One region of the Pelomicrobium sp. G1 genome, then DNA from elsewhere that is predicted to be linked to it. Evidence: riboswitches for the same ligand, from Rfam matches in the RefSeq annotation. Region 1 holds a riboswitch; the other holds the start of a gene.
What was found. A riboswitch is a leader RNA that binds a small molecule or an ion and turns the genes downstream of it on or off. The one in region 1 is predicted to bind fluoride.

Region 1 (14,199 bases):
GACGGGAGCAAGAGGTTGCGCTGGCGGAAGTGAAACCGGGCGAGCTGGTTCGCGTGCGGCCCGGCGAGTCGATTCCCGTCGATGGGGAAGTGGTCGAGGGCTCCTCCGGCGTGGACGAGAGCCTGGTGACGGGCGAATCGATTCCGGTGGAAAAGTCGCCCGGCGATGGGGTGATCGGCGGATCCGTCAATCAGCTCGGCACGCTTCTTGTCCGCGTCGCGAAGGTGGGAGAGGAAAGCTTCCTTAGCCAGGTCGCGCGGCAGGTGGAGGAAGCGCGCGCCCTGAAGCCGGGGATGCTCGCGCTGGTGGATCGCATCCTTCAGGTCTACGTCCCCGCCGTGCTCGCCTTTGCCGCCGTCGCCATCGCGGTCTGGACTTTGGGGGCGTGGTCGGTGGCCGGGCAAGCCGACTGGACGCGAGCAGTTTTTGCCGCGCTTGCGGTGCTCGTCATGGGCTACCCCTGCGCGCTGGGCATGGCGACACCGCTCGCCATGATCCGCGGCGGCGGCATGGCCGCCGAACGGGGCATCCTCATGCGCTCGGCGGAAGCGTTCCAGGTGCTGAAAGACGTGAAGAAGGTGGTCTTCGATAAGACCGGCACCCTGACGCTGGGCAAGCCGGCGGTGGCAGACGTGATTGCGCTGAATGGCTGGGGCGAGGCCGCGGCCTTGCGGCTCGCCGCGGCCGCGGAGCAGGTCTCCGAGCATCCCCTGGCCCGGGCGGTGGGCGACGCTGCGGCGGCCTGGCACCTGCCGGTACCAAGGGCAGACGAGTTCCAGGCGACCCCCGGCCAGGGCGTGGTGGCGCGGGTGGAAGGGCGCCGCGTCGCCGTCGGCAGCACCGCGTTCGGGATCCAGCAGGGCGCAGACCTTGCGCTGGCGGGGGAAAAAATCGAGCGGATGCAGGCCGAGGGTAACACCGTTATTTCCGTGGTGGTGGATGGCCAGCTTGCGGGGCTGATCGCGATTGCCGACCCGGTGAAGCCCGAGGCAAGGGAGACGGTCGCGCGCCTAAAGGATGCAGGATTGCACCCCGTGATGCTCACGGGCGACCACGCGCGCACTGCCCGGGCCGTCGCTCAGACCCTCGGCATCGCCGAGTATCACGCCGAGGTGCTGCCCCAGGAAAAAGCCGAGGTGATCCGAAGGCTCCAGGGCGAGGGGTACCGGGTGGCGATGGTGGGCGACGGCATCAACGATGCGCCGGCCCTCATGCAGGCCGATGTGGGCATCGCCATTGGCGCAGGAACCGACATTGCTATCGAGTCTGCTGACGTGGTGCTGATTGGCGAGCGTTTGACCGCCGTCGTGGAGGCGTTTCACATCGGCCGGGCTTCCTACCGCAAGACGGTGCAGAACCTGGCGCTCGCGTTTTCCTTCAACGGCGTCGGCGTGCCCCTCGCCACGACCGGTTGGGTGCATCCGGTGTGGGCGATGATCGCCATGGCGGCCAGCGTGACGGCGGTGCTGACCAACTCCTTTGCCGGGCGCTTGCTTCCCAGGCGGCGGCTACCGCGCCGCGCCGAGGCGCGCTTCGTCGTGGCCAACATGCATTGCGAGCGCTGTCTCGTCGCGATCCGGGAAGCCCTGCTCGAGCTGGACGGCGTGGAACGCGTCGCCGGCGATCCCGAAGCGAAACAAGTCATCGTGACGTATCGCCCCGACGCGATCGGAGCGGAGGGCATACGCCGCGCCATCCTGGCCCGGGGCTACGAAGCGACATGAGCGCGCGGGCTGAACGCGGCGGGTTGAGTTTTACGGAAACGAATGAGCGAACCATGACGCGCAATCTCGTCGTGACCGCGCTGGTCGGCGTGCTCGTCGCCGGCTTCGTCGTGGCGGCCCGATTCTATACCGGCACGGTGGTGCCCCCGGTGGACGGCTACCTGGAAGGCAAGCGGATCCTGTTCATCCACACCGAAGCCTCCGATCCCCAGGTGGCCGCGCTGCTCACGCGCATGAAGGGCTCCCCGGTGCTGGTCGTGCCGTCCCTGGCGGACGCCCCCCAAAACATGCTCGCCAAGGTTTACGTGTTCAAGAACGGCGTTTCCGGCGACGGACCTTTCGACTTCCAGGCCGACGTGTTCGACCGTCCGCCCCACGCCGACGGCTACAGCCCCCTGAGAGCGCTCCATCTCGTGAGCTGGAAGGATGAGCGTTCGGCTCGGCTGCTCACCAGCGCCGCCGAAGTGGAGCAGGCGGCGTCCCGCGGCGAAATCGCGGTGGAGAGGACCGGCGTCGTCATCAACATGCCGCTCCTCACCTGGCCGGGCGGCCGGCGGTGAAAGGAATGATTGGATAGGAGGAACACGGCAATGAGGAAGATGCTGACCGTCCTGGCATTTGCGCTGGGGCTGCTGTGGATCGCTTCAACGGCGCTGGCGGCTGGGCCGAGTTACCGGCTCCAGGTGGACGGGCTGGCGTGCCCGTTCTGCGCCTACGGGATCGAGAAGAAGCTGCGCACCCTCGACGGGGTCGACAAGGTCAAGGTGGATCTCGATAGCGGGCAGGTGGTGGTCACCATGAAGGACGGCGCGGCCCTCGCCGAGCCCACCGCCCAGCAGGCGGTGAAGGACGCCGGTTTTACCTTGCGCGCTTTCGAGCAGATTCCTGGAGGATCCAATGGCGGTGAACCGCGGAAATAGCCAGGCAAGGCCGTTGAAGGGGCTCCTGGCGCTCGGGCTCGGGATCGCGAGCGGCCACGTCTTTGGCGCCCCGATCACCTTCAATACCGCGCTGCCGGTCGCCAAAGGCGATTTCGTTTTCCGCGAACTCATCGTGGTGGGCCGGTCGGGGGACGATCCGAGCGGCGCCGGCCGGGACTTCCGGGGCACGGCGGCCGTCACGGCGCTCGGGTACGGCGCGACCGGCGATCTGGCCCTCTTCGGCGTGCTGCCGTACGCGGACAACAAGCTCGAGCTCGGCAGCGGCGGACAGCGGGTCACGCGGGAGGCGAGCGGTTTCGGCGATCTCAGCCTCTTCGGCCGCTATACCGTGGTTCGTCGGGACGACCCTGGACGCACCGTCCGCATCGCCCCGTTTGCCGGGGTCAAGGCCCCTACCGGAGGCGACGACAAGCGCGACGCTCTGGGGCGGCTCCCGCCCGATGTGCAGCCGGGTTCCGGCTCCTGGGACGCGTTCGCGGGCGTGGTGGCCACGTACCAGACGCTGGATTTCCAGATCGACAGCCAGGTGAGCTACGCGATGAACGGCGAGGCGAACGGATTCGAGGCGGGCGATGCGGCACGATTCGACGCCTCGCTCCAGTACCGGCTCTGGCCGCGGGCGCTCGCCGCCGGCGTGCCGGCGTTCGTATACGGGGTGATCGAGGTCAACCTGATCCATCGGGGCAAGAACCGCGCCGGCGGCGTGGCCGATCCCGACTCGGGCGGAACCACGCTGTTCCTGACACCCGGCCTCCAGTACGTGACCAAGCGCTGGATCTTCGGAGCGGGCGTGCAGCTTCCGGTGGTGCAGGATCTCCGCGGGACGGCGCTGGAGACGGACTACGTGCTGCATGCCGGGTTCCGCTTCAATTACTGACTCTCGCGGTGGGGAGCGCATGACGCTCGCCGTAATCGGCAAGTACGCGGGATGGACGATTCTCGTCCTGGCCTCGCTTGCCGCGCTCGGCGGCTTCGCTTTCATCCCGTCCGCCAAAGAGCCCGCCTACGCGTTCGTCAAAGCCTGGGGCGAAAAAGGCGACGGTCCCGGCCAGTTCGACGATCCGACGGGCATCGCCGTGGCGGGCGGGGAGGTGTTCGTGGCGGATTCCCGCAACGGGCGTATCCAGGTGTTCGACTTCGATGGCAATTTCAAGCGTCAGTTCGGCCGCACCGGCGAGGGCACGGGCGAACTGGGTCGCCCCATGAACCTCTACGTTCGCGACGGCGAGCTCTACGTGCCCGAGTACTTCAACGATCGCATCCAGGTATTCGCCCTCGACGGCACGCCGAAGCGCGCGTTCGGCCGGCCAGGAAGCGGGCCGGGCGAGTTCAACGCGCCCGGGGGCGTCGCGGTGGCCGGCAACGGCGACGTCTTCGTCGCGGACTTCTACAATCATCGGATCCAGCGTCTCAAAGGCGACGGCACGTTTATTCGCCAGTGGGGAACGACCGGAAAGCCGGGAATTTGGGCGGGCGAGTTTGTCTATCCCACCGACGTGGCGCTGGCGCCGGACGGGACGCTCTTCGTCGCCGACGGCTACGCGGACCGGGTGCAGGCGTTCGCGCCCGACGGGCGTTTCCTGCGCAAGTGGGGCGGTCCCTTCGCGATGAACGTCCACGGGCCGTTCAACGGCTGGTTCGCCACCGTGACCGGCATCGCCGTCGGGCCGGACGGCGGCGTGTTCGTCGCCGACTTCTACAACGACCGGGTCCAGAAGTTCGCGCCGGACGGCACCTTCCTGACCACCTTCGGCAAACGGGGCAGTGGCCCGGGACAGTTTCGGCATGCGATCGCGGTGGCGGTTGCCGAAGATGGAACGGTGTTCGTGGCGGATTTCCTCAATAGCAGGATCCAGAAATGGCGGCCCGGGCGTTGAGGGGATCTGGCCGGGCGGAAACGCGGGCTATTGCATGCCGGCTCATCGCCGGTGAATCCTGCATGGTGATTCTCGATCGCAGTAGAACATCCCCCCGGCCGTGCCGTGATCGTGGTCACCCGCGCGGAGGCCCTTGCCGGAAGCTCGGACCAGAGCCCGTGCTTGATGGGCGGCTCGGGCCGTGACGGGACTCGGCTGGCGCGAGCGCAGGGAGTACGCCGACCTTTGAAGGATGACGCAGGTCTAACCAATACGGAAAGCAAGCGAGCATCGCGCATGTCACGCAAGAAGGCGACAGGGTCGCAACGCCCGTCGAGGTCAGGAAAGCCGGGCCCTGATGCGGAGGTGGTGTCGGGCGCGTCATCCTTGTGCAGGCACGATACGCTGACCATTGGCCAGGTGGCGAGCCGGGCCGAGGTCGGCATCGACACGATCCGCTACTACGAAAAGGAAGGGCTGCTCGCGCCGGTTCGCAAGAGCCCGGCGGGTTATCGCCTTTATACGCCGGAGGCGGTACGGCGGCTTGGGTTTGTCAGGCACGCGCAGCAGTGCGGCTTTTCCCTCGCCGAGATTCGCGAGCTGCTGGAGCTGAAGACCCACGACGATGCCTGCTGCAACGACGTGCGCAGCGTTGTGATTCAAAAGAAGCTGCAGGTAGAGGGCAAGATCAAGGCGCTCAGGGCCATGTCCCAGGCGCTCAGCGGCCTGATCGACATCTGCGACGGTGGAGCCAGGCCGCTGGACGAATGCCCGATTCTCGATGCGCTTGAAAGCAGCGTGGCGAACGAGGGACAACGGAACCGTTCACGCAAGACCTGACCTTCCCAGCGCGATGATTAAGGTGGAGGTTTTTACAACGCCCGGCTGCGACAAATGTGCGCGGGCTCGCGAGACGCTCAAGTCCATCGCCGAGGGTTTCGGCCGGGACAAGGTGAGCTGGCGGGAGGTGGACGTTCTGGAGGAAATGGACTACGCGGTGGAGCTGGGCGTGACCAGCCCGCCGGCGATCGCCATCGACGGGGCGCTGGTTTTCCCGGTGCTGCCCAGCGCCCAGCGGTTCGGGCGGGAGTTGCGCGAGCGGCTCGAGCGCATGGCCGGTGCGGATGGGGCCGGTCCCCGGAGAGAACGCGATGGACGTTGAGTCGCTGCGCCAGACGCTCGAGCAGGCTAGCCTCGCTTCGCTGGCCGCCGGCTTCGTGATTGGGTTCCTGTTCAGCTTCAACCCGGTGGCGCTTGCGGCGATCCCGGTGTCGCTGGCGTATGTCACCAAGGCTCATGCGCCCGGTCGGGCGTTTCTCTATGGCGGGATGTTCGTTCTCGGGATGGTGATCACCCATGCCCTGCTCGGGTTGAGCGCGGGGCTCGGCGGAAACGGCCTGCAGCGGCTCATGGGTCGCGAGTGGGGACTGGTGCTGGGACCGCTCTTGATCGTGCTGGGCCTCGCGTGGCCCGGCTGGCTGAAACTTCCGCTTCCCACGCTCCGGCTGCGCGCCAGGCCCGCGGCGACCGCGTGGGGCGCTTTTTCGCTGGGCGTGCCGTTTTCCGTGGCCATCTGCCCCTTCTGCACGCCCGCCCTCGTGATCCTGCTCGGCATCGTCGCCGGGATCGGCTCGCCCCTGTTCGGCACCGTCTTGCTCCTCGCCTTTGCCCTCGGCCGCGTGGTGCCGATTATTCTCAGCGCGGCGGCGGTAGGGTGGCTGGAGAGCCTGAAAGGCTTGCGCACGCGTCAGAAGGCCTTCGAAATCGCCGGAGGCGTGATTCTGATCGCCTCCGGCCTCTACCTACTCAACTCATATTTCATCGTCGTGCCCGGCCTCACAGGCTGAAGGAGAAGGCATCCGGGATCACGATCGACCTGCGGCTGCGCAAACGCCCGCGGCCCTGTTGCTGCGGGACCGACTACAAGCGTATACTTTATGTTAAGGAGATGGCATTCCTCCCTTAACCGCCTGGCCTACCTCCGGCCGGCTGATGATGCCTACGGTTGTTTCCGGGAGCGTTCGGGACGCGTAGGCTCATCTGAAATCTCCGACGTTTCGGCCCGCGCCCAGCGCTCCGGTTCACCAAGAACCCAACAAGAAAGGAGCGCGATGGGTACCTCTGGCTTTGCCGCCATCAGCTTGGGCGCCACTCTCGGGGCGATGTTGCGCTGGTGGCTGGGCCATCGACTAAACCCCGTTTTTCCTACCCTTCCTCTCGGCACCTTGGCTGCCAACCTGCTTGCCGGCTTCCTGATCGGCGTGGCTGTTGCCTTCTTCAATAAGCATCCGGGCCTGCCACCGGAGACGCGGCTCATGACCATGACCGGTTTTCTGGGCGGTTTGAGCACTTTTTCCACCTTTTCCGCCGAGATCGTATCCCTGATCGCTCGCGGCGAATATCTCTGGGCGCTCGGAGCGATAGGCCTGCACTTGTTCGGCGCGCTGCTGCTCACAGGGCTGGGAATTTTGAGTGTGCAGCTCATATCGAGCGCATGATTCGATGGAAGGGGACACCATGGAAGGCGCTTTTCTCCGCTTCTACGTGCACGAGAACGCACGCCACCGCCACACCCTCCTGTGGGAATGGCTGCTGGAGCAGGCCAACCGCATGGGCATCCGCGGCGGCTCGGCATTCCGCGCCATGGCCGGATTCGGGCGGCACCACGTGCTGCACGAGAACCACTTCTTCGAGCTGGCCGGCACCCTTACCGTGGAGGTGGAGTTCATCGTCACGCCGGAGGAAGCCAGGCGGCTGCTGGAACGGGTCGAGCGGGAGAAAATTCGGGTTTTCTACGCCCACATCCCGGCCCGCTTCGGCGTGCTCAACCCGGACGAGGGCGATCCGCCGTCTGTGGCGGAGGAGCCGCAAGGAGTGAGACTATGACCGAAACCTGGACGCTGGCGGCTTTGTGGCTCGGGTTGGCGCTCGCGGCGAGCCTTCTTTCCATCTGGCTGCGCGTTGCGACCGCCCTGTCCGAAATCGTAGTAGGCACCATCGCCCAGCTCTTCATCGGCGCCGCGGCTGGCACCGCAGCCTTGGGGGCGGATGCCTCGTGGATCAAGTTCCTTTCCGGTACCGGAGCCATCGTGCTCACCTTTCTCGCGGGCGCAGAGCTCGATCCCGAGGTCTTTAGGCTTAAATGGAAGGAGGCGGCCGCTGTCGGTCTAGCAAGCTTTTTTGTCCCTTTTTTGGGCTGCGCTGCCGCCGCCCGATGGCTTCTGGGCTGGGATCCGTGGGCAAGCTGGCTCGCCGGCATCGCCATGTCCACGACCTCGGTGGCCGTGGTCTATGCCGTAATGCTGGAGTTCGGCTTCAACATGACTGATTATGGCAAGACGGTACTCGCTTTCCGGCGCTATGGCAACCGGCCCTCGGAGCTGGAGGCGAAGTTTCTGCTTTTCTTCTTGTTCGGCATGGGAGCGCTCGCCGTTTGGGCCGATAGCGAGGCAGTGCTCCCCGCCTACTTGATCGGCATGGTGTTGGCGGGCACCGTGGGCAGGGATCATGCCTTGGTGCGGCGCCTGCGCACGCTCACTTTCGGTTTGCTCACCCCATTCTATTTTATTCGTGCCGGCTCTTTCGTCTCGTTGCCAGCGCTGATGGCTGCCCCGGGAGCGTTTCTTTTGTTGCTGTTCGTGAAGATGGGGACCAAGTTTATCGGCGTGTTCCCGGTAACCAAGGCTTACGGTGCACCGGGGAAGGAGGCGACCTACACCACGCTGCTTATGTCGACAGGGCTCACCTTCGGCACCATCTCGGCGCTGTTCGGATTATCGCGCCAGATCATCGACCAGGCGCAGTACTCGGCCTTGGTGGCCGCGGTCATCGGCAGTGCTGTGATCCCGACCCTGATCGCCAACGCCTTCTTCTTTCCGCATCACCATCTGCACCTGAAAAAGGAAGTTAGTTCCCAGGAGGACACAACCGTGGCTGGCACGAAGGCAAAATTGGAGGCAAAAACATGATCAAGAAAATCTTGTTGGCCTACGATGGTTCCGAGCCTTCCACCAAGGCGTTCGCCATGGCGGCTGAGCTGGCGAGCCGCTATCAAGCCGAGCTCTGCGTATTGACGGTCGCCCAAGTGCCGGAATTCGGCGAGGACGTGGAAACTGAAGCAGTCATCGAGCATTCGCGCGACTACCATCAGAGCCTGCTCGATAAGCTCAAGCAGCAGATCGATCGACAGGGGATCATGGCGTCGCTGCAGATCGCGGTCGGACATCCGGCGCAACAAATCCTCGAATACGCCGGGCGGCAGGCCGTGGATCTGATCGTCCTTGGTCACCGTGGCCGGGGTGCGTTCGACCGGTGGCGGCTGGGCTCGGTTACCCACCGGGTGATCAGCTACGCGGAGTGCGCCGTCCTGGTGGTGCGCTGAGGAAAGACTTTTGCTGTGTTGAGAGTTGACATCCCCGATTTCGCCACGGTAGAGCTCATGCATCTCGTTTTGGATTACAACGGCACGCTGGCCCTCGACGGCGAGCTTTTGCCGGATGTGCGCGAGCGTCTGCAGCGGCTGTCCGCTGCGCTCAGCATCCACGTGGTGACCGGCGACACCTTCGGCACGGCCCGCGCACGCCTGGCGGGGCTTCCGTGTCAATTGTCGATCCTGCCGCAGCGGGGCCAGGCCGAAGCGAAACGAGTCTACGTGGAGCATCTCGGCGCCGGTTGCGCCTGCATCGGCAACGGCCGCAACGATCATCTGATGTTGAAGGCTGCAGCGCTGGCAATCGCTGTTGTGCAGCAGGAAGGCGCTTGGGGAGATACCCTGACGAGCGCGCAGGTCATCGTGCGGGATATTCGCGACGCCTTGGATCTACTTCTTTATCCTCAGCGACTGGTAGCCACCTTGCGAGGCTGAGCCGGTGGGTTTGGACACTTCCTCTATTTGGGGTGAGGGGAAGACGCCTCTCGCCAGCCGCACGTGATCGTAGAGGCCGGGAGACTGGACTGGAGCACGTGGAACGACAACCCTGTTTTTGCCTCGAATGCTTCGCTCTGATGCCGGCCGAAGCGCGGGTCTGTCCCCACTGCGGAGAGGATCAAGAGCGACTGAAGGAAAGGGACTACCGCGCGAGGCTCCTGCACGCCTTACGACACCCGTTGTCGGAGGTGCGCATGCGTGCGATCATCGCCCTCGGCTGGCAGGGCGAGCCGGACGCGGCCTCGGCCCTGGTGGACTGTGCCTTGCGCCATCCGGTGGACGTGGTTGAGGGGTTAGAGATCGTCCGGAGCCTGGCACGGATAGAGGGCCGGCACCCCGGAGTGGGGGCGCTTGAGCGCTTGCTCGAATTGCATCCCGCCCATGCGGTCCGCGCGGCGGCATTGCGGGCTTTGGGAGGAGAAGCGCCCGATACGGAATCCAAATAAAATAAAGGAACAGGGATCTCCATGGAATCTGCGCAACAAGAAAAACCACCCATGAAAGCCGCTGCACCCGTTCGAAGCATTGCCAGCTCTGCCGGCCCTGGCATTCCGCCCGCCATCTGGGCGCTCGGCTTCGTCAGCCTCCTCATGGACATCTCCTCGGAGATGATCCACAGCCTGCTGCCGGTCTTCCTGGTGACGGCCGTGGGTGCCAGCGCCGTCGTGGTCGGGCTGATCGAGGGGCTGGGGGAAGCGACCGCCCTGATCGTGAAGGTGTTCTCGGGGACGCTTTCCGACTACTGGGGAAAGCGCAAGCCCCTGACCCTCCTGGGCTACGGGTTGGGAGCGCTTTCCAAACCCTTGTTCGCCCTGGCGACGAGCGCCGGCCTGGTCCTCGTCGCGCGGCTCATGGACCGGGTGGGCAAGGGCATCCGCGGAGCGCCGCGAGATGCGCTGGTGGCGGACATCGCGCCCCCCGAAGTGCGCGGGGCGGCCTTTGGTCTGCGCCAATCCCTCGACACGGTGGGGGCCTTTCTCGGGCCCCTGCTCGCCATGGGGTTGATGCTGCTGTGGGCGAACGATTTCCGGGCCGTGTTCTGGGTGGCCGTCATCCCCGGGTTTCTGGCGGTGGCGCTCCTCTTCTTCGGCGTGCGGGAGCCGGAACGGCAGGCGGGGCAGGGGATCGTCCATCCGATCCGCCGGGAGAGCCTGCGCCGGCTGTCGGCCGCCTACTGGTGGGTGGTGGCGATCGGCGCCGTGTTCACCCTGGCGCGCTTTTCCGAGGCGTTTCTCATCCTGCGCGCCCAGCAGGGAGGATTGCCCGTGGCCCTCGCGCCCCTGGTGCTGATCGGCATGAACGTGGTCTATGCGGCTTCGGCCTATCCCTTCGGCAGGCTTTCCGACCGGATGAGCCACACCCGACTGCTGGTACTGGGGCTTTCCATCCTGATCGGCGCGGACCTCTCGCTGGCGTATAGCCACCACTGGGGCTGGGTAGGGACCGGCATCGCTTTGTGGGGCTTGCACATGGGCATCACCCAGGGGCTCTTGGCGACCATGGTGGCCGACGCCGCGCCGGCGGAATTGAGGGGCACCGCCTACGGCTTCTTCAATCTGATGAGCGGCCTCGCCATGCTCCTCGCCAGCGCTTTGGCGGGGCTGCTGTGGGACCGGTTCGGAGCTTCGTTCACGTTTATCGCGGGGGCCGCTTTCAGCGCCCTCGCCCTGACGATCCTCCTGGTCCGGGGCAGGCGTCCGACGGCCCGAAACGGGGACGCCTTCCGCGATTCCCCTGTTTGACCGGATGCACCGTCCTCGAGCGGTTCGGGAACGAGCCGGTTAAAATCTCTGCATGAAACCCATCGAGAAGTCCGACTCCGCCTCCGCGCCGGAAGCTGTCCGGGGCAACCGCTTCGACCGCCTGGAATGGGCCGGGGCGTTCGGGGATCTCGGGACGCTGATCCCCTTCGTCGTCGCCTACATCGGCGTCCTGAAGATGGATCCTCTTGGAATACTCCTCGGGTTCGGGATTCCGATGCTGGTGTGCGGCGCCTACTATCGCACCCCGTTCCCGGTGCAGCCCATGAAGGCGGTGGGGGCCATCGCCACGGCCCAGGCGGCCCAGACCTTCGTCGTTACGCCCGCGGCGGTGTACGGCGCATCCCTGGTCACGGGGCTCGTCTGGCTCGCTCTCGGGCTTACCGGTGCCGCCGACCGGGTGGCGCGCCTGGTGGCTCGGCCGGTAGTGGTCGGGATTGTTCTTGGCCTGGGCATGAGCTTCATGCTGCAGGGCGCCAAATGGATGTCGAAGGGATGGCTCCTGAGCGCTTTCGGGCTGGCGGGGACCGTGCTGCTGCTCACCAACCGCACGTTTCCCGCCATGTTCGCGCTGCTCCTGTTCGGGTTCGGCGCGGGCGCAGTGCAGAGCCCGGAGCTTATCGGAAGCCTGGTGGAGGCGCGGCTCGAGCTGCGACTGCCCTCGTTCGCCCTTTCCGGCCTGACGCTGGACGCCTTCCTGATCGGCGCCGTGTTCCTGGCGCTGCCTCAGGTTCCCCTCACCCTGGGCAACGCCATCATTGCCATCACCGAGGAGAACAACCGCCTGTTCCCCGACCGCAAGGTCTCCGAGCGCACGGTGGCCACTTCCACCGGCGTGCTCAACCTGTTCGGCGCTACAGTGGGCGGTGTGCCCATGTGCCACGGCGCGGGCGGAATGGCCGGGCACGTGCGCTTCGGCGCCCGCACCGGCGGCGCCCTCATCATCCTCGGCGCCCTTCTCACGGTGCTCGGGTTGTTTTTCAGCGGCTCGGTGGAGGCCCTGTTCCGCCTGCTGCCGCAGCCGATCCTCGGCGTGATCCTGTTCCTCACCGGCGCCCAGCTCGCCCTCGGGGCGTGCGAATTCAGCCGCGACAAGCGGGAGCGGTTCATCACCCTGGTGACGGCGGGGCTCGCGGTGTGGAACGTGGGGCTCGCTTTCGTTGCCGGCATGGCCGCCCACGCTATCCACCGCCGCGGGTGGCTCAGGCTATGAGGAGCTTCCTCGCTCCACTGCGGCTGCTGCAGGTGGGTTGATCGAGGACACGGTTGTGGGCACATCGGTTGCCGACAGGAGCCACAGCGCGTTGGCGACCACCAGCAGCGACGCGCCCACCAGCGACGGCGATGGTCATGAGCAGATTCATGTCCGGTCGCAGCTGCCTCGCGGCGTGCCACGCTTTGACGATCACGTAGCGTCCGCCAAGCAGGATCGCCAGCGCGTAGGCGGCCATCACCGGAAGTGGCGTTGCGTTGGCCTCGTGGCCGCCGGGCAGCCGCAAGGCCTCGTGGAGCCCGCCCGCCCACAAGATGTCCAGCACGAAGCCCGCCGCCGTAGCGATCCCGCTCAATGCGGTGAGCCACGCCTGTGCGGAGTGGCGTCGGGTGTCAAAGCCCGCCGGTGGTGCGCCAGGGGACAGGCGCTCGGCGCGCATCCCGGTCCGCGCAACGGCCTCGAGGATGACCCGATCCGGCACCTGGGATGCGCTCTCCGCCACGGTCATGCGCCAGTTGATCACGTCGAAGGCGAGCCGGTCCGCGCCGCCGACTACCGGACCGACAGCGGCCTGCAACGCCTGGACTTCGTCAGCGCAGTCCAACCCCTGGACCCGGAACGTGCGTCCGGGTGCGGGCTCGGGGTGGCCGCCTGTTCCGGCCGTTACGATTTGGCAGCGGTCGGTACCGCAGCTTTGCGGTCCGCGGACCTCTGGCGGATCCGGGAGTCTCGTGCCGAGCCTCTGGTGTGGCATTCGACCCCCGGGCGCCGGCCGGGAACTTTGTTCATCCGCCACAGCCGGGAGCTGGGATTCCCGTTGCCGGCGATCCGCGAGCTGCTGCGGCTTGCCGATCACCCCGAGCAAACGTGCACTGTTGCCGACCGCATCGCGCGGGAGCAGTTGGAGCAGGTGGAGCGCCGTATCGGGCGGCTGGTTGCGCTCCGGGAGGAACTGAACCGTATGATCGCCCAATGCGCCGGCGGCCAGGTGGCCGATTGCCGCGTGATCGAAGTGTTGGCCGATCACCATCAGTGCTTGCACTCGGACCATTGCGCCAGTTGAACACCGCCCCGGGCGTGTGGCGCTCCTTCCCGATGCCAGGCGGGCAAGGTGCGATGGCTTAAACGCGCGCGCCGCTGATACGCACGGCTTGCTCCACCGCGCTCACCAGGACCCAGCCCGCCTCCTGCTGCCCGGTTCGCCCGTACTTTTCGATGAGATCAACGATGGCCGAGGCGTCGTCGTCCCTGCACAGAAGCTCAAGCTTGGCCTCGCGGATGACCGACCGCGCCAGTTCCATCGAATATCGCTGTTCGGCGGAGTCCAGCGCGCGCAGCAGGCTCTCGGTATGGGAAACGTTGAGGTTGTGGCATGCGGCCGGGCCCCCCGAACCGAGGTAGCCCGCATCGCTCAGCGCCTGGATCACATCGGCGACCCGGTTCAAGTGAACGAAGGCCTTGATCTCTTTCATGGCTGTCCTCCGTTGGCGTTGTCGTTGGTCATTGCCTCTTGCCGCCGCTCGCGCCAAGTTTCGACCCATTCGTAGGCGAGCGGCAGTATCAGCAGGGTGAGGGTGGTGGAGGTGAAGAGACCACCCACCACCACCGTGGCAAGCGGCCGCTGGGTCTCCGCGCCGACTCCTTGCGAAAGGAGCATCGGAATCAGGCCGAGGATCGCGACCGACGCGGTCATCAGGACCGGCCGCAGGCGCAGTGCTGCACCCTCGCGTACCGCTTCGCGCACGGAATAGCCCCTGCGGCGCAGCTCGTTGAATAAG
Region 2 (14,199 bases), on a different contig from region 1:
GGGTGCGGCTGGAAGCCGGGCCAGCGCCCTCGGACCCGGAGGGGGCGCAGCTTCGCCGGGCGCTGGAAGAAGTGCCTGGGGTGCGCTCGGTACAGCCGGAGGGACCGGGGCGCTGGCGGGTGGACGCAGAACGGGATCTCCGGGCGGAGCTCGCCCGGGCGGCGGTTGAGGCCGGCGCCCGGCTCACCGGCCTCGCCCAGGAGCGCCCCGGGCTGGACGAGGTATACACGCGCTATTTCCAGGAGGCGGCCTATGAAGCGTGAGGGTTCCCCCTGGACGGGAGTGACGGCGGTGTGGGCGAAGGAGCTGGCCGACCATCTTTCCTCCACCCGCATGCGGGTGCTGGAGATGCTGGTGCTGATCGCCGCGGTGGGGGCGGTGTACGTGGCGGGGCAGCAACTGCGCGCCACGGTCATGCAGGATCCGTTCGCCTTCCTGCGGCTGTTCACCGCTGCCCGCTCGCCGCTTCCCTCCTTCGTCGCCTTTCTCGGGTTCTTTGTGCCCCTGGTGGCCATCGCCCTGGGCTTCGACGCGGTGAACGGGGAGTACAACCGGCGCACCCTGAGCCGCATCCTCTCCCAGCCTATCTACCGGGACGCGCTCCTCCTGGGCAAGTTCCTCGCCGCACTCTCTACTCTGGCGGTGCTGCTCGCCGCCCTGTGGCTGGTCACCACGGGGCTGGGGATCCTGTTCCTGGGGCTGCCGCCGGGGCCGGAGGAAGTGGCGCGGGGATTGCTCTTTCTCCTGGCCACTCTGTTCTACGGGGGCGTATGGCTGGCGCTCGCAATGTGCTTGTCGGTCGTGTTCCGCCAGCCCCAGGGAGCGGTGCTGACGGCCCTCGGGGTGTGGATCTTCTTCGCGGTGCTCTGGCCCATGCTCACCCAGTTCCTGGTCCAGGGGGCCCAAGCGGTGGCCACCGGCGTGGCCCGGGATCCCCTGGCCCAGATGAGCTTGGCCCTGGCGCTGGCCCGCGTCTCGCCCAACGCCCTGTACAGCGACGCGGTGCAGGCGCTGCTGCAGCCGGAGGTGCGCACCCTGGGACCCGTGTTCCTGGCCCAACTGGACGGCATGATCATCGGCCGGCCGCTGCCCCTCGCGGAAAGCCTGGCCCTGGTGTGGCCGGCCTTGACCACCCTGGTGGCGGGCACCCTGCTCCTCTTCGCCGTGGCCTACGCGCTGTTCCAGCGCAAGGAGGTCCGCGCCTGAGGGCTGCCGGTGCCCATGGTCTGAAAAAAATCCTCTAGTGAGCCACGGATGAACACGAATTTGCACAGATGACTTCGTTTTTTATTCTTCGTGAACATTCGCGCCCATTCGTGGCTGCAGGGTTGGGTCTTTCTCTTCAACATCACTGCCCCGGCGTGTGGAGCTGTTTCTCGATGCGGCGGGCGAACACGGCCATCTCCTTGGCTGCCTGCTTGTCGCCCTTTTTCTCCGCCACCTGGATTCCCTGGCGGTAGGCGTCCAGGGCTTCCTCAGGCCGCCCCGCCTCGGCGAGGGCCTTGCCGAGGAGCTTCCACGCCGCCGAGTAGTTCCTGTCCAGCTCCAAGGCCCGCCGCAGATGGGCGATGGCGGTGGCCGCATCCCCCTGCTTCAGGTACTCGTTTCCGAGGCTGAAGCGCAGGAGCGCCGACTCCTTGCCGGAGGCCAAGAGCTTTTCCAGGTTCGCGAGGACAGCGCTCGCCATGGAGATGCCTTACAGCTCGATCTGGGTGCCCAGCTCCACCACCCGGTTGCTGGGAAGGCGGAAGTAAGCGGTGACGCTGCCGGCGTTGCGCGCCATGGTGGCGAATAGGCGCTCGCGCCACAAGGCCATGCCTTCCAAGGCCAGGGACGGGATCAGCGTCTCGCGGCTCAAGAAGTACGAGGTCTCCAGCAGCGGGAACTCCAGGCCATGAGGCCGCAGCCGATCGAGCGCCGCCGGAATGTCGGGCTGGTCCACGAAGCCATAGCGGACCATGACCCGGTAGAACTCCTCACCGAGGGCCTGCAGCTCCACGCGCCGCTCCTCGGGGACCCGCGGCACGGGTTCGGTCACCACCGTGAGGAAGACCACGCGCTCGTGCAACACCTTGTTGTGGGCCAGGTTGTGCAGCAGGGCATGGGGCACCGTGTCCGGTTTGCTGGTGAGGAACACCGCCGTTCCCGGTACCCGCTGGGGCGGATTGAGCTTGAGGCTTTCGAGCATCGGCTGCAGTCGAATGTCCCGGCTGCGCAGCCGTTCGAACACGAGCTGGCGTCCACGGTACCAGGTGGAAAAGAGGGTGAAGAGTACTACCCCCACGATCACTGGGAACCAGCCCCCCTGGAACAGCTTGAGGGCGTTGGCGCTGAAGAAAGCCAGGTCCACAGCCAGGAGCAGTCCTGCCAAGACACCGGCGACCCAGCGGCTCCAGCGCCACAGGCGGCGCAGCACCACGTAGAGCAGGAGGGAGTCGATGGCCATGGTGGCGGTGACGGCGATGCCGTAGGCTGCCGCCAGGTGGCTGGAGGAATGAAACCCGAGCACCAGCGCCACCACGGCGGCAAGCAGCGCCCAGTTCACCCAGGGCATGTAGATCTGGCCCATTTCCCGCTCGGAAGTATGGGTTACCTCCAGGCGGGGGCAATACCCCAGCTGAATGGCCTGGTGGGTGAGGGAAAAGGCGCCGGAGATCACGGCTTGGGAGGCGATCACGGTGGCGGCGGTGGCGAGGGCCACGAGGGGATAAAGCGCCCATCCGGGCGCGAGGAGGTAAAAGGGGTTGCGCGCCGCTTCGGCCTGGGTGAGCAGCAGCGCGCCCTGGCCGTAGTAGTTGAGCAGCAGCGCAGGGAGCACGAAACCGACCCACGCCAGGCGGATCGGGCGCTTGCCGAAATGGCCCATATCGGCGTAGAGGGCTTCGGCCCCCGTGATCGCCAACACCACGGCGCCGAGCGCGAGGTAGGCCTGCCAGCGGTTCTCGGCGAAGAACGCCACCGCGTACCAGGGATTCAAGGCGTTGAGCACTTGCGGCACCTGGACGATTTTTGCCAGACCCAGCAGGGCGAGCGTGGCGAACCAGACCATCATCACTGGGCCGAACAGGACACCGACGCCGGCTGTGCCGCGGCGCTGAAGCATGAAGAGCACTACCAGCACCGCCACGGCCACGGGCTCCACCACGGGGTCCAGATGGGGAGTGGCCACCGCCAGCCCTTCCACTGCCGAGAGCACCGAGATGGCAGGGGTGATCATGGCGTCGCCGTAAAACAGGGCTGCGCCGAACAGACCCAGGGCCACCAAGATCCGCCGGCGCCTAGGCTCGTCCCCCAGGGCCTTCACCACGAGGGCGGTCAGCGCCATGATGCCCCCCTCGCCCTGGTTGTCCATGCGCATCATGAGCACCACGTACTTGAGCGTCACGACGATGATGAGCGACCAGAAGATGAGCGAGAGGATGCCCAGCACATTGGCAGGGTTGACGGGCAGCGGGTGCAGGCCGTTGAAGACCTCCCGCATGGTGTACAGGGGGCTGGTGCCGATGTCGCCGTAGACGACGCCCACGGCGGCCACCGCCAGCGCTGCGACCCGACGATGATAAGCCGCCGCCGCGGAGGCCACAGGATGGCTTTGGGCTTCGCGGGTACCGGACATGAAGGTGCAATATAGCGGCAATACGCCCGCGTCGCCATTGTGGCGGGCAGAGGGCCCTATCGGGGCGAGCAGTACCGTGGCTAAGGTTCCCCAAAGCCCTGCGGTGGCCTACCATTACGGCCGTTGCCTCTCATCCCTTCGCTAGGAGCCGCCATGAGCCGCATTCCCGTCTCTACCGAAGACGCCCCCAAGGCGATCGGCACCTATTCCCAGGCGATCCGCGCCGGAGAGACCGTGTACCTTTCCGGCCAGATCGGGCTCGATCCCAAGACCATGGCCCTGGTCCCGGAGCCGGACGGACAGATCCACCAGGTGTTCAGAAACCTGCAGGCGGTGGCCCAGGCGGCGGGCGGCACCCTAGATCAGGTGGTGAAGCTCACTGTCTATCTCACCGACCTCGCCCACTTCGGGCGGGTGAACGAGATCATGGCTACCTACTTCCGCGAGCCGTATCCGGCCCGGGCCGCGGTGGGCGTAGCAGCGCTCCCCCGGGGCGCCCTGGTGGAGATGGAGGCGATCCTGGTGCTCGGGGCGTAAGTCCTCGGCGTTTATCGCCGTGAGGCGCGGGGTGGCAGAAGCCGGCAGACTTCGAATGGACACCGGTCCACCGGGGACGCCGGACGGCGGTGAAGGCGCGGCGCCCACGCCGGCGCCCGGCGCTTCTCACCCCGTCTTCGCGGAACTCAGCCCAGCCATCGCCGGGCGGCTCGCCCGCCTGGGAATCCAGACGCCCTTCGACCTGGCGCTGCACCTGCCCCTGCGCTACGAGGACGAGACTCGCATTGTCCCCATCGCCGAAGCCCGGGACGGCGCGCCGGTCCAGGTGGAGGGGGTGGTGGTGAGTAACGAGATCGTCTACCGGCCCCGGCGCCAATTGGTGGTGCGCGTCTCCGACGGCAGCGGCGAGCTCACCGTGCGTTATCTCCACTTCTATCCCAACCAGGTCCGTGCCCTGGCGGTGGGAAAGCGGCTGCGGCTGCATGGGGAGCTGCGGTCCGGGTTTCTCGCGCCGGAAATGGTGCATCCGCGGGCGCGGGTGGTGGCTCCCGGCGAGCCCCTGCCCACTACCCTCACCCCGGTCTACCCCACCACGGCGGGACTGACTCAACCGGTGTTGCGGCGGCTGATCGGGCGCTGCCTGGCGGAGTTGGCCTTCTCCGACACCCTGCCGCCTTCCCTCAAGGCGGCCCACCGGCTCCCGGACTTCGAAGCGAGCGTGCGTTTCCTCCACGCCCCGCCCCCCGGCGCCGACGAGGGGGCCCTCGCCGAGCGCACCCACCCGGCGTGGCGGCGGATCAAGTTCGACGAGCTGCTGGCCCAGCAGTTGTCCATGCGCTTGCATTACCGCGAGCGGCGCGCCCGGGTCGCGCCCCGGCTTCCGGCCCGGGGCACCCTGACCCGGCGGCTGATCGAGTCCCTGCCCTTTCGCCTCACCCGGGCCCAGGAGACTGCGTTCGCCGAGATCAGCCGGGACATGGGGGAGGCGCACCCCATGCAGCGGCTCCTCCAGGGGGACGTGGGCAGCGGCAAGACCATCGTCGCCGCGCTGGCGGCGCTCCAAGCGGCGGAGAGCGGCCACCAGACCGCCGTCATGGCCCCCACCGAGATCCTGGCGGAACAGCACTACCGCAAGTTCGCCCAATGGCTGGAACCGCTGGGAGTGAAGGTGGTGTGGCTCGCGGGCGGCCAGAAGAAGCGGGCGCGGGACGAAACCCTCGCGCAGGTGGCCGAGGGGAAAGCCCTGGTGGCGGTGGGCACCCACGCCCTGTTCCAGGAGGAAGTGCGGTTCCAGCGCCTGGGGCTCGCGGTGATCGACGAGCAGCACCGCTTCGGGGTGCACCAGCGCCTGGCCCTGCGCTTGAAAGGCGACCACCCCCACCAGCTCATGATGAGCGCCACCCCCATCCCCCGGACCCTGGCCATGAGCTACTACGCCGACCTGGACGTGTCGGTGATCGCCGAGCTGCCGCCGGGGCGCGCCCCGGTGGCCACACGCTTGGTGGCGGACACCCGGCGCGACGAAGTGATCGCCCGGGTGCGGGCCGACTGCCTCGCGGGGCGACAGGCCTACTGGGTATGCCCCCTGATCGAAGAGTCGGAGGCGCTGCAGTTGAAGACCGCCCTGGAGACCTTCGAGCGCCTGAAGAGCACTTTCCCGGAGCTCAAGGTGGGCCTGGTCCACGGGCGGCTCAAGCCCGAGGACAAGGCGCGGGTGATGGAGGCCTTTCAGCGGGGTGAGATCCAGCTCCTCGTGGCCACTACCGTGATCGAGGTGGGAGTGGACGTGCCCAACGCCTCCCTCATGGTGATCGACCATGCCGAGCGCCTGGGGTTGTCCCAGCTCCACCAGTTACGGGGGCGGGTAGGCCGGGGGGCGGAGAAGAGCGCGTGCATCCTCCTGTACGGCACGCCCCTCTCCGGGGCGGCTCGGGAGCGGCTGCGGGTCATGTATCAGGTGAGCGACGGTTTCGAGATCGCCCGCCACGACCTGCGGCTACGGGGGCCGGGGGAATTCCTGGGGGCGCGCCAGAGCGGCGTGCCGCTGCTGCGCTTCGCCGACCTGGAGCGGGACCAGGATCTGCTGGAGGCGGCGCGGGAGGCGGCCAGGGAGATGCTGGAGCGCTTTCCCGACCACGCCCGCCGGCATCTGGAACGCTGGATGGGCCTGCGCCATCACTATCTCAAGGTGTAGCCCCGTGGAACGCACCCCCGCGGGCCGGGTGATCGTGAAACCCGGCCGGGAAAAATCTCTCCTGCGCCGCCATCCCTGGGTGTTCTCGGGGGCCATCGCGCGGGTGGAAGCTAACCCCGGCGCCGGGGAGACGGTGGAAATACGCTCGGCCGACGGCGCTTTTCTCGGCTGGGGAGCGTTCAGCCCCTTGTCCCAGATCCGGCTGCGGATCTGGTCCTTCGACCGGGAGGAGCCCATTGACGCCGGTTTTTTCCGCCGCCGGCTCTCTGCGGCCCTCGCCCTGCGCCGGGATCTCGTGCCGGCGGAGGAAACCAACGCTTTGCGGCTCGTGCACGGCGAGTCCGACGGCCTGCCGGGGGTGGTGGTGGACCGCTACGGGGACACCCTGGTCCTGCAACTCGGAAGTTGCGGGGCGGAGGCGTGGCGCGAGTGCCTGGCCGAACAGCTCGTCGCCTTGACGGGGGCGGCGCGGGTGTTCGAGCGCTCCGACGGGGAGGTCCGCGCCCTGGAGGGGCTCGCGCCCCGGGTGGGCCCCCTGCGGGGCGGCGAGCCGCCGGTGCCCGTCCTCATCCGGGAGCACGGGCTCGCCTACCGGGTGGACGTGCGCCGCGGCCACAAGACGGGCTTCTACCTGGACCAGCGGGTCAATCGGGTGCGGGTCGCGCGCCATGCGAGCGGGCGCCGGGTGCTGAACGGCTTCTGCTATACCGGCGCCTTCACCGTGGCGGCCCTCGCGGCCGGCGCCGAGACGGTGCTGTCCATCGATTCCTCGGCGGAGGCGCTGGCGCAGGCGCAGGCGCACGTGGCGCTGAACGGCTTGGACGCAATACGGTGCGAGTGGTGGGACGCGGACATGTTCCAGGCGCTGCGGCGGCTGCGGGACGAGAGCCGCCGTTTCGACCTGATCGTCCTGGATCCGCCCAAGTTCGCCCCCACGGCCGCCCAGGCGCCCCAGGCGGCCCGGGGCTACAAGGACCTCAACTGGCTCGCCTTTCGCTTGCTCGCCCCGGGGGGACTGCTCGCCACCTTTTCCTGCTCGGGCGGGGTGGACGAGGCCCTGTTCCAGAAGATCGTGGCCGGCGCGGCCCTGGACGCGGGGGTGGAAGCGTGCATCGTGGAGCGCTACGCAGCGGCCCCCGACCACCCGGTGGCCCTCAACTTTCCCGAAGGCGCTTATTTGAAGGGCCTGCTGTGCAGAATCGGTTGACCCCAAGGCGAAGAGGAGACCGGAATTGACGCGCTTCGACTACGATTTGTTCGTCATCGGTGCCGGCTCGGGCGGCGTGCGGGCGGCCCGCGTGGCGGCGGGCTACGGCGCCCGGGTGGCCATCGCCGAGGAACGCTTCCTCGGCGGCACCTGCGTGAATGTCGGATGCATACCGAAGAAGCTCTTCTCCTACGCCGCCCACTTCCGCGAGGACTTCGAGGACGCGGAGGGCTTCGGCTGGAAGGCGGGTCGCCTTCGCTTCGACTGGACGCAGCTCAGACAAAACAAAGATCGGGAGATCGCCCGGCTGAACGGCGTCTACGAGCGGCTGCTGGAAGCGTCCGGGGTGACGCTGCTGCGCGGCCGCGCCCGGGTGCTGGGTCCCCATCGGGTCCGGGTGGGGGAGAGGAACTATACCGCCGGCCACCTCCTGGTGGCCACCGGCGCCCGCGCCGTGGTGCCGCCGATCCCGGGGGCGGAGCTCGGCATCACCTCCGATGCGGCGTTCTTCCTGGAGGCTCTGCCGAAGCGGGCGCTGGTGGTGGGAGGCGGCTACATCGCGGTGGAGTTCGCCTCCATCTTTAACGGCCTGGGGGTCGAGACCACCCTCGCCTACCGGGGCCCCCACCTGCTGCGGGGTTTCGACGATGAGGTGCGTCAGTTTCTCGCCGGCGAGATGGAGAAAAAGGGAGTCCGCATCCTGTTCAACACCCGGGTGCTGGCCCTCAGGGCCGGCGCCGGTGGCCGTCGCGAGGTCTGCTTTGGCGACGGCAGGGAGGAAGCTTTCGATCTGGTGATGTTCGCCACGGGGCGGGCGCCTTCGAGCCGCGGCTTCGGCCTGGAAGAGACCGGGGTGAAACTCGCGGAAAACGGTGCCATCGTGGTGGACGAGGCGTTCCGCAGCTCGGTGCCCTCCATCTATGCCCTGGGCGACGTCATCGACCGGCTGAAACTCACGCCGGTAGCGATCCACGAGGCCATGGCCTTCGCCCAGACCCGCTTCGGCGCAAGCCCCAAGCCCATGGACTACGAGAACGTGCCGACCGCGGTGTTCAGCCATCCCAACGTGGGCGCGGTGGGCCTTACGGAAGCGCGAGCGCGGGAGCGTTATTCCCGGGTGGATGTCTATACGACCGCCTTCCGGCCCCTCAAGCTCAGCCTCACGCCGCGCGAGGAGCGCACCTTCATGAAGCTGGTGGTGGACGGCGCCACCGACCGGGTGCTGGGGGTGCACATGGTGGGGCCCGAGGCGGGGGAGGTGGTGCAGGGGTTCGCGGTGGCCCTCCAGGTCGGCGCCACCAAGGCCCAGTTCGACGCCACCGTCGGCATTCACCCCACGCTGGCCGAGGAGTTCGTCACGATGCGCGAGAGAAAGCCCGAGCCTGGGGCGGTGGGCTTGGCATGACAACGGGTTGGTCGTGGTCGCCGCGGGCGCGCGTGCGACGTGTTCACGGGTTCTCCGGATCCACGGCCGTGCCGGGCGGATCGTCCGCGTCCGGGTTGAGCACGCCGAAGCGCGCCGGGATATGGGCGTAGAAGACCCGGATCTTCTCCCGCTCGACGAGCTCCAGCAGCCGCCTGGCTTCCTCGGGCGTGACGATGAACTCCACCTCCACGGTGAGGGTTCCGGCCAGCTCGAAGAAGTGGTTTTCGTAGAGCACGTGGTGCCGTCCGAAGCCTGCCATGGCCCGGAACGCCGAGCCGCCGCGGATACCCATCCGGTTGGCTTGCTCCAGCAGCCACTCCCAGAGAAGAGCGTGGCGGTGGCGTGCGTTCTCGTGCACGTAGAAGCGGAGGAAAGCGCCTTCCATGGCTTCGGTCTCCTGTCGATGAGGCCCGCTCAAAGCCCTGCTAGCCTCGTATGAGCCATTTCACTGTGCCGATCCCCAGGGCGGTGAGGGCGAGCGAGCCCAGCAGATGTCCGCCCGCCGCAGCGAGCGCCCAGGCAAGCTGTCCTCGTCCGAGCAGAGTGACGACCTCGGCGGAAAAAGTCGAAAACGTGGTGAGCCCCCCCAGGAAGCCCGTGATGACGAAGAGGCGCGCCTCCGGAGGCAAGCCCGATTTGAAGGAAAAGTAGGCGATCGCCATGCCCACGAAGTAGCCGCCCAGCAGGTTTGCCGCGAGCGTTCCGAGCGGAATGGCCGGGAAGAGCGGATTCAGGACGACGCCAAGCCACCAGCGCAGGCATGCGCCCAAGCCTGCGCCGAGAAACACGCTAAGAAGCGAATACATTGCCATTCCGTTCCTTTCTGGAGCATTTTTCTTGGAACGGAGAAGGAGGCGAGAGAAAAGCGGGAATTGACCACCTGCGCGCCCACCTTCCCCGGATCCGGGCAATCTGCAAGGCAGGCATCATCAGCCACGCGGGCGGTTAAAGGAGGAATGCCATCTCCTCTGCGCATTCTAAATGCCCGTTGCCGCGAAGTCCACCTTGTGCGCCAGCGTTCTTTCGCCACTGAGGCCAACGCCGACCGCGTCCGCCTACGACTGCTTGCGGCAGCGCGGACAGGGATTGACCTCGATCGATACGTGCCCCAGCTCGGGACAATGCCTGAGCCGCTCGCGGTACTCGTCCGGTGTCTTGGGCGTGTGGGTCACCAGCGAGACGATGCAGGCGTACTGGGTACGGCCGACGCGCCACACGTGGAGGTCTGAGATCGTCGCCTCGCCGTCGCCTTCGATGAGCCGGCGCACCCGCTCGACCACGGGGTGATCCATCTCCCGGTCGAGGAGCACCTTGGACGAATCTCGGATCAGTGCGTAGGCCCAGGCCGCAATCACCGTCGCACCGACGATGCCCATGACCGGATCGAGCCAGTTCCAGCCCGCCAGCCGCCCGCCCAGCAGGGCGGCGATGGCGAGTATCGAGGTGAGCGCGTCTGCGACCACGTGGAGGTAGGCCGAGCGCAGGTTGAGATCGGCGTGGTGACGGTCCCCGTGGGCGTGGAGAGGGTCATAGGAGGCATCGTCGCCGGAATGCGGGTGATGGTGGTGATCCCTCAGCAGCCAGGCGCACAGGAGATTGACCGCAAGCCCCAGGGTGGCGACGAGGAGGGCCTGCTCGTAGTCGATGGGTAGCGGTCGAAAGAGTCGGGTCGCCGACTCCGCCGCCACGTAAAGGGCGACCACGGCTAAGAAGACTGCGCTGGCGAAGGCGGCCAGCACCTCGATTTTCCACGTGCCGAAGGCGAAACGCGCATCGTGCGCGAGCCGGCGGGCGAGGACGTACGCCATCCCCGAGACGCCGAGGGCGACGGCGTGGGTGCTCATGTGCCAGCCATCGGCCAGCAAAGCCATAGAGTTGAAGAGCCACCCGGCCGCGATCTCGATCGCCATCATGGCGCTGGTCAACGCCACCACCCGCCAAGTATTGCGCTCGCCGGCCCGGTTGCCGTGGTCGAACACGTGTTCGTGCCGCCACTGAGTGAGATCAAGAGGATGCATGCGGATCCAGGGGTGCTTCGATGCCGAGCGGGACGAAGCGGTATTTTAAAGCCTAGGCCATCGGCCGGTCGAACGGAGCAGTCGCGGCTTCGGGACTAGCGCCCTCGGATTGCATGCAACTGCGTTGCGAAAAATGGCTGCGTGCAGTATAGTAAAGCCATGGTTCAGACCCGTTTGCGTCGCGCCGCGGCGGGCGCATCGCCGCCCGGTCGCTGGGAGTCCGCCGCCGAGGCGTTGATCCTGAAACGCGCGCAGCGGGCCACGTCGGCGCGCGTGCGGGTGCTGGGCGTGCTGCTTGCCGCGGGTCGGCCTTTGACCCATCACCAGGTGCAGGAGGCGCTCAAAGGCCGCGTGCGGGTGGACCGGGTGACGGTGTACCGGGTCCTGGAATGGCTGGTGGGCCAGGAACTCGCCCACCGGATCGTCGGCGACGACCGGGTGTGGCGCTACAAGGCCCAGGCGGATCGCGACGGGCACGCCCACTTCAAATGCAACCGCTGCGGCGCGGTGTTCTGCCTGGAAAACACCAGCACGGCTTACGCCCTGGCGCTGCCCCCCGGCTACCGCTCCCAGGCGGTGGAGCTCACGATCCGAGGGCTCTGCGCCGGCTGCGCCGGCGGTCAGTGAAGGCGACTGCGCCGGCGGGCGGCGAGGGGGCCGGCCCTGTCGGCGCTCTGAGAAAAGTTTATGCAATCCGGTTGCATAACGCGACCGGAAGAGGGATCGTCCTGCCAAGGAGAAGGCTTATGGATTACCGCGATGCGGCGCGCACGCTGGAGCAATCGCTGAAGCTCGCCTTTTCCCCCGTCGCCGTGTGCCTGGTCCAGGAGCCGCCCGCGGGTGTGGGCGTTTACTCCGGGCCTTCTGTGCCCGCCGGCTGCGTTTTCTGGCAGGAGGGGGCGAAAGGCGCCTTTGTGACCTCGGCTGCGGATCACGCCCTCTGTGCAGTGGGGGTTTATACCCACAACCTGGCAGACGCGCCCCCGACCCAGAGGACCGAGCTGGAAGCGGCCCTCAAGATCATGGCCGAGCTGGATTACCTGCGGGAGGAGGATGTCGCCCGGGTCCCGGTGGCGCAGCGCCCTTCTCGGCGCGTTCTCTACGCACCCCTTGCCGAAACGCCCCTGGACCCCGACGTGGTGCTGATTTTCGCCCAGGCCGGGCAAGGGCTGGTGATCGCCGAGGCGGTGGAGCAAGTGGAAGGGGGCGCGCCGCCCGCCCTGGGACGGCCCGCCTGCTCCGTGGTGCCCCAGGCGCTCAACACGGGGCGGGCGGCCTTGTCCCTGGGCTGTTGCGGGGCGCGGGCGTACCTGGACGCCCTGACCGGAGAGGTGGCCCTGTGGGCGCTGCCGGGGGTCAGGCTCGGCGAGTACGTGGCGCGCATCGCGGTCCTCGCTCGGGCCAATGTGACCCTCACGGCCTTCCACCGGCGCCGGCGACAGGACGTGGCGGCCGGGGAGGCGCCCAGCGTCGCCCAGTCCCTGGAGCGGGTGAGGGAGGGCGGATGATCGCCCGCGCCTATCATCCGGCCTGGGATCGGGCCGGCCTCTGGACTTCCGCCCTGTGCCTGCTCCACTGCCTGGCCACGCCCCTGGCGGTGGCCCTCGCACCGGTGGCGGGCGTTGAGCTCTGGGCCGGCGAATGGGTGCATCAGGCCCTCGGCGGGGTGCTGGTGCTGCTGGCGATGGGCGCTTTTGTTCCCGGGTTCCTGCGCCACCGGCGTCGATCGGTGCCAGCGCTGGGAGCGGGCGGCCTGGCGGCGGTGCTCATCGCCACCTTTGCCGGGGAAGCGAGCCTCGGGGAAACGGGAGAAATCCTCTTGACCGTCGCGGGATCGGGGGTGTTGATGGCGGCCCATCTGGCAAACCGCACCTTCTGCCGATCGTGCGCCGTTTGCCAGGCCGCCCGAGGCCAGGAATGAGACCGGTCGGTTCCGGGGCATAGGCCGTGGACGGTCCTGATCGCTATGTCCTCGCCACGGCGCGGCGGGCGGGGTGTTGAGCGTTGTTGTGGCGTCCCTCACGTTCGCGGTGCTGGAACGCTGGGTGCCCAGGCTGGTGAGCTTTTCGGTGGGTATCCTGCTGGGCGCGGCGCTGCTCAATCTGCTGCCCGAGGCGATCGAGGCGGGCCTCGCCGTGGGGGAGGCGTTGGCGGTGGCGCTGGTGTCATCCACCTGCTGCACGGCCTGCATCATTAAGCCTCGGAGAACGGACGTGGAGCGAACCCTGATACCGGTCACCGTACTCACGGGATTGTGCATCGCGGAGGACGTGGGGTCGTCGGCTAGGGGATAATGGGGTGCTCAAGGGGAAACCGGGGATTTCGCCCAGCCCTGCCCATGGCCACGGACGACAGGAGACTCGCATGGCGCAGACACGTAATCGCCACGAATGCACGAGGGCCGCGCGCCGCCGCGGCTCGAAAGGAGGTGCGTCATGACCCGCAAATCGACGAACAGGAACGCCCAGGCGGCGTTGCTGAGCGAGCAGGAACTGCTCAACGCGCCCCCCGAAGAGTACATGAGCCCGGCGCAGCTCGCCTTTTTCCGCCAGCGGCTGCTCTCCATGCGGGAGGAGCTCCTCGCCAACGCGGACGCCACCAGCGCCCAGTTGAAGAAGGTGGAGGCGGTGGCCGACGTCTCGGACCGGGCCACGCTGGAAGAGGAATACACCCTGGAGCTGCGCACCCGGGACCGGGAGCGCAAGCTCCTGCACAAGATCGACGCGGCGCTGAAGCGCATCGAGGACGGCTCCTACGGCTATTGCGAAGACACAGGCGAGCCTATCGGCATCGCCCGGCTGCTCGCCCGCCCTACGGCGACCCTGTCCATCGAGGCTCAGGAGCGGCGCGAGCGGCGGGAGCGGACCTACGGCGACTGAACCTGCGGGCGCGGCTTGCCGGCGCTTCCGGCAATTACGGCGATGAAAGGACCAGACCGATGATCATCATCATGGGCAACGACGCCTCGGACGCCCAGGTCGAGGCGGTGGTGCGCAAGATCCGGGAGGCGGGGCTGGGCGTGAACATTTCCCGCGGCACCGAGCGCACGGTGATCGGCGCCATCGGCGACGAGCGCAAGCTCACCGAAGAGATGTTCGAGAGCATGCCCGGCGTGGAGCAGGCGATCCACGTGCTCAAGCCCTACAAGATCGTGGCCCGGGAGTGGCACCGGGAGGACACCGTCGTCCAGGCGAGGGGCGTGCCCATCGGCGGCGGCGCGGTCCAGGTGATCGGCGGCCC

Region 2: another riboswitch for fluoride. It lies ahead of crcB (fluoride efflux transporter CrcB); the one in region 1 lies ahead of crcB (fluoride efflux transporter CrcB).

What each region holds. Positions count from the first base shown of each region.
Region 1 is NZ_JBQACR010000001.1:277,410-291,608, forward strand. Features, by position in the region: gene ACTFO6_RS01370 (heavy metal translocating P-type ATPase) at 1-1,724, shown strand, start outside; gene ACTFO6_RS01375 (DUF7482 domain-containing protein) at 1,778-2,284, shown strand; gene ACTFO6_RS01380 (heavy-metal-associated domain-containing protein) at 2,315-2,644, shown strand; gene ACTFO6_RS01385 (transporter) at 2,622-3,542, shown strand; gene ACTFO6_RS01390 (NHL repeat-containing protein) at 3,562-4,542, shown strand; gene ACTFO6_RS01395 (heavy metal-responsive transcriptional regulator) at 4,819-5,361, shown strand; gene ACTFO6_RS01400 (glutaredoxin domain-containing protein) at 5,375-5,683, shown strand; gene ACTFO6_RS01405 (cytochrome c biogenesis CcdA family protein) at 5,646-6,368, shown strand; fluoride riboswitch at 6,457-6,530, shown strand; gene crcB (fluoride efflux transporter CrcB) at 6,633-7,019, shown strand; gene ACTFO6_RS01415 (DUF190 domain-containing protein) at 7,039-7,407, shown strand; gene ACTFO6_RS01420 (cation:proton antiporter) at 7,404-8,489, shown strand; gene ACTFO6_RS01425 (universal stress protein) at 8,486-8,902, shown strand; gene ACTFO6_RS01430 (HAD family hydrolase) at 8,918-9,385, shown strand; gene ACTFO6_RS01435 (HEAT repeat domain-containing protein) at 9,526-9,894, shown strand; gene ACTFO6_RS01440 (MFS transporter) at 9,946-11,190, shown strand; gene ACTFO6_RS01445 (putative sulfate/molybdate transporter) at 11,243-12,421, shown strand; gene ACTFO6_RS01450 (hypothetical protein) at 12,411-13,025, opposite strand; partial or broken gene ACTFO6_RS01455 (MerR family DNA-binding protein) at 13,206-13,484, shown strand; gene ACTFO6_RS01460 (P-II family nitrogen regulator) at 13,543-13,893, opposite strand; gene ACTFO6_RS01465 (efflux RND transporter permease subunit) at 13,890-14,199, opposite strand, start outside.
Region 2 is NZ_JBQACR010000004.1:18,014-32,212, forward strand. Features, by position in the region: gene ACTFO6_RS05390 (ABC transporter ATP-binding protein) at 1-263, shown strand, start outside; gene ACTFO6_RS05395 (ABC transporter permease) at 253-1,206, shown strand; gene ACTFO6_RS05400 (tetratricopeptide repeat protein) at 1,349-1,687, opposite strand; gene ACTFO6_RS05405 (potassium transporter Kup) at 1,697-3,616, opposite strand; gene ACTFO6_RS05410 (RidA family protein) at 3,770-4,153, shown strand; gene recG (ATP-dependent DNA helicase RecG) at 4,209-6,308, shown strand; gene ACTFO6_RS05420 (class I SAM-dependent rRNA methyltransferase) at 6,313-7,515, shown strand; gene gor (glutathione-disulfide reductase) at 7,541-8,920, shown strand; gene ACTFO6_RS05430 (DUF190 domain-containing protein) at 8,964-9,326, opposite strand; gene crcB (fluoride efflux transporter CrcB) at 9,367-9,753, opposite strand; fluoride riboswitch at 9,855-9,917, opposite strand; gene dmeF (CDF family Co(II)/Ni(II) efflux transporter DmeF) at 9,997-10,959, opposite strand; gene ACTFO6_RS05445 (Fur family transcriptional regulator) at 11,119-11,586, shown strand; gene ACTFO6_RS05450 (DUF169 domain-containing protein) at 11,706-12,467, shown strand; gene ACTFO6_RS05455 (MerC domain-containing protein) at 12,464-12,880, shown strand; gene ACTFO6_RS05460 (hypothetical protein) at 12,954-13,253, shown strand; gene dksA (RNA polymerase-binding protein DksA) at 13,395-13,838, shown strand; gene aroF (3-deoxy-7-phosphoheptulonate synthase) at 13,898-14,199, shown strand, end outside.